Regions from separate parts of the Neisseria dentiae genome, predicted to be linked through region 1. Evidence: riboswitches for the same ligand, from Rfam matches in the RefSeq annotation. Region 1 holds a riboswitch; the other holds the start of a gene.
What was found. A riboswitch is a leader RNA that binds a small molecule or an ion and turns the genes downstream of it on or off. The one in region 1 is predicted to bind thiamine pyrophosphate.
Positions count from the first base shown of each region.

Region 1 (4,497 bases):
ACCCCGAAGGTAAAAAAGCCGTGGTGGTGGGCGCATCGAATATCGTGGGTCGCCCGCAAATGCTGGAGCTTCTGCTGGCGCGCGCCACCGTAACCATCTGCCACAGCAAAACCCAAAACCTTGCCGACGAAGTGGCCGCCGCCGATATCGTGGTGGCCGGCGTGGGCATTCCGAACTTCGTGAAAGGCGAATGGATCAAACCCGGTGCGGTGGTTATCGATGTGGGCATCAACCGTTTGGATAACGGCAAATTGTGCGGCGATGTGGAATTCGATGTGGCCAAAGAGCGCGCCTCGATGGTTACGCCCGTGCCCGGCGGCGTCGGCCCGATGACGATTGCCACGTTGCTGGAAAACACGCTCCATGCAGCCGAACTGCACGACAAGGCTTGAAACCTTGGCAAAACGGAAACGGTTGCCGCTTGAAAATGATCCGAATTTCTATTTCCACAGCAAATGAAGCCAATCTCTTCGCATAATGTGTAGCAATGCTCCGCCAACGTTTAAAATCCAAAAAAGCGGTTTTCTACCAAGTGACAGTAACGGTACAGTCGGCGGCCGTATCGCAGTCAGCGTTTCGACAAACAGACAATCTGCCGCACCGCCTTCGCTTAACACGAATTTTACCGGCACCCCATGGACGTCCACCGCTAAATACAGCTTGGTATTCAGCCCCCCCCCCTTTTTATGAGGCCCATGCCTTCATTGCCGCCTGTGACTCCCGTCGTATGGAGATGAACTTTAGATATGAGTGGCATCAATCACTTCATATCTTTGTTCTCCCGAAAGGATGAGCACCAGTTTCGTCCAAATGCCTTTGTTGTACCAACAGATGAAGCGATGGTGGATGTTGATCCAGCCGCCGTAATCGAGCGGCAGGTTCCGCCAGTGTGCGCCGGTACGCAGTATCCAGAAAATGGTATTGATGAATCGCCTGTTATCTACTGCTTGACCGCCCCGGCTGCCTTGCATCCGAGCAGGCGGGCTTCGATAAAGCGCCAGTGACGGTCGATGAGGTCGTGGCAACGGTGGGCAGGTTGTTTCATGAGTGATGGCAGGATAATCTCATGCCTTGTGGATTATGATGACGACATCTATTTCGAAAAAAGATTTTGTTTGTAAGCCATCAAACCGGCAACAGAATCGACTCCGTACTGCTAGCTTGCTTCCTGGTTTCGAAGTGATTTAATCCACTATAGCCACACATCAGCAATGCTTGTCGGCCGGAAATTCAAGCCGTCTGAAAAGCCCAATGGTTAACCGGCCCGTGCCCGTGCCCGATATTCAGCGGTTGGCTGATGGCGGCGGTGATAAATTGCTTCGCCAGCTTGACGGCGGTTTCGATGTCCGCCCCTTTGGCCAGTTCCGCCGTGATGCAGGCAGCGAAAGTACAACCGGTGCCGTGGGTATGCGGTGTCGGCATACGCGGGCTTTCCAAGGCAAAATGCGCGTCGGGGGTAAACACCCAATCGCGGCAGACGCTGCTCTGCGATTGGCCGCTATGGCCGCCTTTAATCACCACGTTTTGTGCGCCTGCTTCCTGCAATAAGCGTGCGGCACGTTCTGTATCGGCATCGCTGCTGATGCTGATGCCGGTTAATGCTTCCGCCTCCGGCAGATTGGGCGTTACCACGTCGGCCAGCGGCAGCAGGCTGCGTTTTAAGGCGGCAACCGCATCAGACTGCAACAGCGGCGCACCGCCTTTGGCAATCATCACGGGGTCGAGCACCAGTCGGCCGAAGGGTCTGTTGCGCAGCATTTCTGCCACGCACTCGGTAATTTCAGCCGTGCCGAGCATGCCGATTTTGCATGCCGAAATCGAAAAATCTTCTGCCACCGCACGGATTTGTGCGCGTATCGAATCCAACGGCAGCGTGTGGATATGACTCACGCCCAAGGTGTTCTGTGCGGTAACGGCGGTAATCACGCTGGCACCGAACACGCTGCGCATCTGAAAGGTTTTCAAATCGGCCTGTATGCCCGCACCGCCGCCAGAATCCGAGCCGGCAATGGTTAGGACTTGTGCAATCTGGTTCATGATGTTCTCCTGTTTCTGTGGCTGTTCCCGTTGATTAAGATTGTGCAGATATAATGAAGGCCGTCTGAACACTTTTTTCAGACTTTTCAGACGGCCTCTATATCTGCCCACCGCACTTTGGCTGCGGCGGCAACCTGTTCTGTTGTTACTGCGGCCAAGCTGTCGATAAAGCGGATCATAAACGTGCCGTGCTGCGTGTTCTGCAACCCTGCGGCTGCCCGCTCTGCCGCCACACCGTATGCCGTGCAGGCCTCAATTGCCGCCGCCAGATAATCGTTTGCGGGCGCCACGGCCAAAAATGCGCCGCATACCGCGCTGAGCAGGCAACCGGATGTGGTGATGCTGGGCAGCAAAGGCGTACCGTTGTTTAATACCGCCAGTTTCAGGCCGTCTGAAACATAGTCGGTTTCGCCGCTCACCACGGCAACCGTTTCATAACGGCGCGCAACAGCCGCCGTAATCGCCCCCACATCGGCCGCTCCGCTGCCCGCGTCCACGCCTTTGGCCGACCAAGCCACTCCTGCAAGCTGCGCCATTTCTCCCGCATTACCGCGAATCGCCGCCAAACGGATCTCCTGCAACAAAGTTTGAACAGTATCCCGCCGAAATGCCGTGGCGCCAACGCCCACCGGATCCAACACCACCGGCACGCCGGCCCGGTTGGCCGAACGGCCGGCAACCAACATCGCCTGTATCTTATCGGCATCCAACGTGCCGATATTCAACACCAAGGCAGAACTTAATGCAGCCAATTCCTCCATTTCTTCCACACTGTCGGCCATAATCGGCGACGCGCCCACCGCCAGCAAACCGTTTGCAGAAAAATGGGCAGCAACGATATTGGTAATATTGTGAATCAACGGATTTTTACTGCGCACTTCGGCCAAATAATGAAATTGCATGGTATAAGCTCCTCCTTTGGCTCTAACAATAAAACGCATAGGAAAACAAAAAACCGCAACCGGATACCGTTTCAAACGGCATCGGTTGCGGTTTTCAAATCAATTCCCAAACAGATGGCTGCCATTTTAGTTTCCTACGCCAGTATTAACTGTATCAGGTTCACGGGTATCATCTCAGCCGTCCATCACGACAGCACCCCGACTAAGCAAATGAATATTATGTAATTTCTAAAAAGAATGCAAGCGATAAATGGCCATCTGCGTAAGAAGTGATGCCGCCCGGAGCTTTAATAGCAGGGAGCCATAGCCGTTTGAATACGCCCGACCAATGCGTTTGCTTTCGCATCAAAACAAATTATCACCTACCCCTCCGTTTCTTCATTAAACCGAAAAAACATACCGATCCGTTTCTATTTATAGTCAATCAACCTGAGACCTTTGCAATATTCGTTTAGGCTGTTTGAAACATCCGATTATCGTCATTAGCTTCGCCAGTCCGCTGCGCTACCCCATGCAGGCGGGAATCCAGTCGTTTTTTGCAAGTTATTCAAATATAGTGAATTCAAATAAAAACTCCGAAATGAAATAACTGCATTCAAACTTGCAATTGGGCGATATGCTAAAGAATCGTTTTACCCTACTTCGGCATTCTTATTTTAATCCACTATAAAACACTTGATGGTTTTAAGGCTGGATTCCCGCCTGCATGGGGTAGCGCAGCGGACTGGCGAAACTGATGACAAGACACAAACGTTTTCAAGTTCGAACTGGTTTTTTTGCAAAGGTCTCAATCTTTATAAACGGTGAGTGAATATTTCAAGCGGCCCTAACATACTTTCAAAGACATCAAAAATAAAAACCGTATCCGGTTTAGCCGGATACGGTTTCAATTCGAATCAAACTGCCGGATTATTCTGCTGCTTCAGCAGCTTTATCCACCAACTCAACCAATGCCAACGGAGCATTATCGCCTTTGCGGAAACCATATTTCAAAATACGGATATAACCGCCGTTGCGGGCAGCAAAGCGCGGGCCCAACTCATCGAACAGTTTTACCACCACATCACGGTCACGGGTGCGGTTGAATGCCAAGCGGCGGTTTGCCAGCGAAGGTTTTTTACCCAAAGTAATCAAGGGCTCCACCACACGGCGCAACTCTTTAGCCTTCGGCAAAGTGGTTACGATGGTTTCATGGCTCAATAAAGAATTGGCCATATTGCGCAGCATCGCAGCACGGTGGCTGCTGGTACGGTTTAATTTACGATTGCCATTACGATGACGCATCTTACTTATCCTTTAATCTTCAAACTTACGGCTTTTCCAAGCCCACCGGCGGCCAAGCTTCCAGCTTAGAACCCAACGTCAAACCTTTGGAAGCCAAAACTTCTTTGATTTCATTCAAAGATTTCCTACCCAAATTAGGTGTCTTCAAAAGTTCGGTTTCGGTACGCTGAATCAAATCGCCAATATAATAAATATCTTCAGCTTTCAAGCAGTTAGCCGAACGTACTGTCAATTCCAAATCATCTACCGGGCGCAACAGAATCGGGTCGATAGG
Region 1 is NZ_CP059570.1:2,710,507-2,715,003, reverse strand. It holds gene folD (bifunctional methylenetetrahydrofolate dehydrogenase/methenyltetrahydrofolate cyclohydrolase FolD) at 1-392, shown strand, start outside; partial or broken gene H3L92_RS12770 (IS5 family transposase) at 427-1,045, opposite strand; gene thiD (bifunctional hydroxymethylpyrimidine kinase/phosphomethylpyrimidine kinase) at 1,231-2,037, opposite strand; gene thiM (hydroxyethylthiazole kinase) at 2,124-2,939, opposite strand; TPP riboswitch at 3,054-3,150, opposite strand; gene rplQ (50S ribosomal protein L17) at 3,849-4,223, opposite strand; gene H3L92_RS12750 (DNA-directed RNA polymerase subunit alpha) at 4,249-4,497, opposite strand, start outside.

Region 2 (4,497 bases), 360 kb from region 1:
ATACGCAGCGAAATCGCCGACATCGCCCGCAACGGCATCAGCCGCACCGAGTTGGAACGGGTGCGCACGCAGGCGGCCGCTTCCGAAATCTATGCCAAAGATTCGATGAGCGCCCAAGCCTCGCTGATGGGCAGGCTCGAAGCCCGCGGCTTCAGCTACGGCGACGAAGCCGAACTGCGCCGCCGCCTGCAAACCGTTACCGCCGCCGACGTGCAGGCCGCCGCCCGCCTGCTCACCCCCGAGCGCTCCAGCGTGGTGGTGGTGCAGCCAGCGCAGGTGCAGCCGGAATATGTGAAGAAGCCCTAACCTGCCGCGCAGGGTTTGCGCCGGAAACCGTTGGAAAAATTGAAAGGCCGTCTGAAATGTTTCAGACGGCCTTTTTATCAAGCCAGCACCACATATTTCCCCTCGAATTCCGCCGCCAAAATCCCTTCGCTGAACAGGCGGCAGGATAGGGTGATTTTGCCTTTGCCGCGCTCGGTCAGCATTTTCGTGCATTGCGCCCATGCTGCCGGGTCGGCGGTTTCGCACACGGCGGTTAAGTCGCCGGCGGCGGGTTTGAGATAGCGTGTGCGGCCTTCCTGTATCACGATTTTGCCGCGGTATTCGGGGTAGTTGAGGTGCACGAGCGACCAGCCGCACAAGGTGGCGAGCATGGCGATGCTGCCGCCGAACACGGTTTGGTGGTGGTTGCGGTTAACGGCGATGGGCGCGAGCAATGCCACCCGTGCGGGCGAGCTTTCGGTTACGGCCAGCGACAGGGCGGCAGAGGCGGGAATGTTGCGGTGAAGAAAGTTTTGCAGTTCGGCGGGGGTCATGGTGCTTCCTAATTCGGCGGGGCGGATATTATAAAACCTGCGGCGGCAGTTGCCCCACTTTTTGCCGTTTGGTCACGAGATTGAAACAAACGTTGGGTTTGATTGTGTTGTGAAAAGTGAAGCAAATATTCTAGCCGTGAGCGGGGCTTTATGCTTGAATGGCAGCCGTATATGCCGCATTCGGGGCGCAATGTGCAGGTTCTGCCGTTAAGTGCTTCGATTTCCGGCGGCAGGGTTTCGATGTTTTGGAGCAACCGACTATGAACAAATTATGCAGATCCATTCTGATTCCCGCCGCCGTGCTGGCATTCAGCGGGGCAGCCTATGCCGAAACGCAAACGTGCAACGGCACGCTGGCGGATATTTCGATAGACGGCGATGTGTTGGTGCCGGCCAGGCAAAGCTGCACCTTAAACGGTACGGGCGTTAAAGGCAATGTGAAGGTTGGGCGCGGCGGCAACCTGCAAGCGTTCGGCGCCATCATCGACGGTGATATCCAAGCCGACAAGGCCGGTGCGGTTACGGTTGAGCGCGCCCGTGTCGACGGCGACATACAGGTGAAGGAGTCGGATGCGATAAAAGTGGCGGATACATGGATTGACGGCGATTTGCAATTGTTCGACAACAACGCCGGTGCGTCTGTGAACGGCAACCGTATCGGCGGCAACCTGCAATGCAAAGGCAACAAAGGCCGCATCGGCGGCTCGGGCAATCAGGTTAAAGGCAATAAAGAAGACCAATGCCGCCGCCTGTGATCCGGCCCACCGTTTGTAAAACCGCCCGAGACCTTTGCAAAACCCTCAGATGCGGCGCATTTCTACGTTGTGCGCTGCTCGCTCGCTTGCCTATCTACTTGATATGTCTGCGCTCGCTGCGCTGCTACGCCTTGAACTGCATCCGCATCTGAGGGTTTTGCAAAGGTCTCCGCCCGTGCGCATTTACGCCGGGTGCTTTCCGTGTTTTAATCACCAAACAGAAACAGGGGTGCCGCGCCGTTTTCGGGCGCAGCTGAGAGTTACCCTTACACCCGATCAGGATAATGCCTGCGTGGGAAGTTTCGGCCTATTGTATTTTTCAGACGGCATCAGGCTTTATCAGGCCGTCTGAAACCGCAGCAACGGCGCTCCTGTTTCTTTCTATAAACGAGAAACAGGAGCATTTTTTATGACTGCCGGAAAGGAAATTTGATGAACAAACCGAGCTTCTTCCAAACATTCGGCCCCGGCATCATCATGGCCTCGTCGGCGGTGGGCGGTTCGCACATTATCGCCTCCACGCAGGCGGGGGCGTATTACGGCTGGCAGCTGGCCGGGCTGATTGTGCTGGTGAACGTTTTGAAATATCCGTTTTTCAGCATTGCGTTCGATTATGCCGCCCTGCACGGCAAAACCCTGCTCGAAGGCTATGCCGAACGTGGGCGCGCTTATTTGTGGCTGTTTCTGGCATTCAACCTGTTTGCCACGGTGGTGAACATCGCAGGCGGCACGCTGTTGTCGGCGCTGCTGCTGGGCATGGTGCTGCCGCAGGGCATCAGCCTGAACGTGCTGAACCTGATTGTGTTGGCGAGTTTTGTGGTGCTGCTGTTTTCGCACCAATACCGGCGGCTGGACCAAGTGTCGAAAATCATCATGCTGCTGTTGAGCGCGGTAACCGCCGCCGCTTTGCTGATGGCTTTCGGCAAGCCGCCCCCGCCGCCGGCGGCGGGCTTTACCGATCCTTCGCCGTGGACGCTGGCCGCCGTGCCGTTTCTGGCCGCGCTGATGGGCTGGATGCCCGCGCCGATGGAATTGAGCGTGGCCGGTTCGATGTGGGTGAAAGAAAAAAAACGCCGCCACGCGGGCTACCGTGAAAGGCGCATGGTCGATTTCAACACCGGCTACGCCGTTACCATCATATTGGCGCTGATGTTTATGATGCTCGGCGCGCGCGTGCAATACGGGCAAAACGTGCCGCCTTTGAGCGGCGGGAAGTTTATCGGGCAGTTTGTGGATATGTACACCGCGGCCATCGGCGGGTTTATGTATGTTCCGATGGTGCTGGCGGCGTTTGCCTGCATTTACGGCACCACCATCGTGGCGGTGGACGGTTATTCGCGCTGCAACCGGCAAGCGGTGGATTTGCTGCGGGGCAGGCCGTCTGAAGTTTCGGAAAGCGACGGCGTTTTGCGCGTGTGGATTATTGCGGCGGCGGTTGCGGCGTTTGTGCTGATTCAGTTTTTCAGCGGCGCGGTCGGCAAGATGATACCGTTTGCGATGACGGCTTCTTTTCTTTCCTCCCCCGTGTTTGCGTGGCTGAACCTGGGGCTGGCGGGCAGCCTGCCCAAACAGTCCGGCCTGCTGCCGCTGGCCTGGCTGGGGTTGGTTTATCTGGTGGCGATGGCGGCGGTTTATCTGTTGTGGGCGTGAAGGCGGCCGGATCGCCGGTTTTTGATTCAACACGGTTCGTTGCCGCCCGATTTGTGCCACAATGGAAGCCGTTGATATCGGAACCATCGGAGACACACTATGATGAATATCGTCAACCAACTGCCTGTGCCCGTGCTGCCCATCGACCGCGACCGGGCCGATTATGCGGTGTCGAAAAACCGGCTCAGCGATTATTTTATCCGCAACCCCGCGCTGTTCAGGCTGGCTTTGCAGCCCGAGCGCACCGAGCAGGCCGTGCGCATGGCCGCCCATGCCTGCGGGTTGTGGTTTGATCTTTGGCAAAATCCCGAAAGCCGCAAACGCGTGATTGTGGTGGCGAATAAAGATGTGATGCCGTTCGGCACGATGTTCCGCCAGGCGCTGCAACGCGAAGTGGTGCTAGCGGCCTTGAAACGGCGCAGCGGGTAGCAGCGTAGGCCGGGCATTTATATCCGACATTCCGTTATATTTTTCGGTTTTGTCGGGCATAAATGCCCGACCTACTCATTACCGAACGGTTTTCAGACGGCCGCAAGGCTTGGCAAAATATTCCGCTAACTTGTTTAAAAATAACGTCATACTCGGGCTTGACCCGAGTATCTTTTTATTTTTTAAAAATAGCCGGATACTCGGGTCAAGTTTGAGCATGACGAAAACGGTAGAAAAACAGGTCTTGCCAAGCCTTGCGGCCGTCTGAAAACATTTTGCGCGCCTATAGTGAATCCACTTACTCCGTTACGGCGTTGCTGCGCCTTGTCGTACTGCCTGTACTGCCTGCGGCTTGCTGCCTTGTACCGAAGTAATTGAATTCACTATATCCCTGCCCGTGTGCGCCTTTATCAATCAAATGCTTGCGCAGTTTGCGCAATTCTTTCGGCTCCAGCCACTTCTGCCGCGTGCGCACCAGCATCATCACCAAATTGGCCAGCTCGATGCGGATATTGATACTCAGCCAGATAAAACCCTGCCATTCAAACGGCAGCCGCTGCGAAAGGGCGCGCAGTTGCGGGTCGATGGCGGTGGAAATGTGAATGCGGTGGGCATAGCGGCCTTTGAGCATGTGCGACGTGAGGTGCAGCTCGTGTTGCAGGGCGGCGAAATGGCGGTTGAGCAGCGCTTCTTCCTCTTCGCTCATGTCGGGGCGCGGCAGTTTCAGCACGGCGTGCAGCAAAAGGTCGGTGCTGCTGACGATTTTGCGGTGGGTGTGCTGTATGGTTTCCATCATGGTGAGGCTGATGCGGCTCTCTTGCGCGGTGGGGGTGAGATGGCTGCGG
Region 2 is NZ_CP059570.1:2,345,878-2,350,374, reverse strand. It holds gene H3L92_RS11010 (M16 family metallopeptidase) at 1-306, shown strand, start outside; gene H3L92_RS11005 (YiiD C-terminal domain-containing protein) at 384-818, opposite strand; gene H3L92_RS11000 (hypothetical protein) at 1,079-1,573, shown strand; partial or broken gene H3L92_RS13445 (lipoprotein signal peptidase) at 1,608-1,748, shown strand; TPP riboswitch at 1,789-1,889, shown strand; gene H3L92_RS10995 (NRAMP family divalent metal transporter) at 2,006-3,223, shown strand; gene H3L92_RS10990 (hypothetical protein) at 3,323-3,652, shown strand; partial or broken gene H3L92_RS10985 (FUSC family protein) at 4,047-4,497, opposite strand, start outside.
Region 2: linked by a shared signal. The riboswitch ahead of H3L92_RS10995 (NRAMP family divalent metal transporter) and the one ahead of thiM (hydroxyethylthiazole kinase) in region 1 are both predicted to bind thiamine pyrophosphate.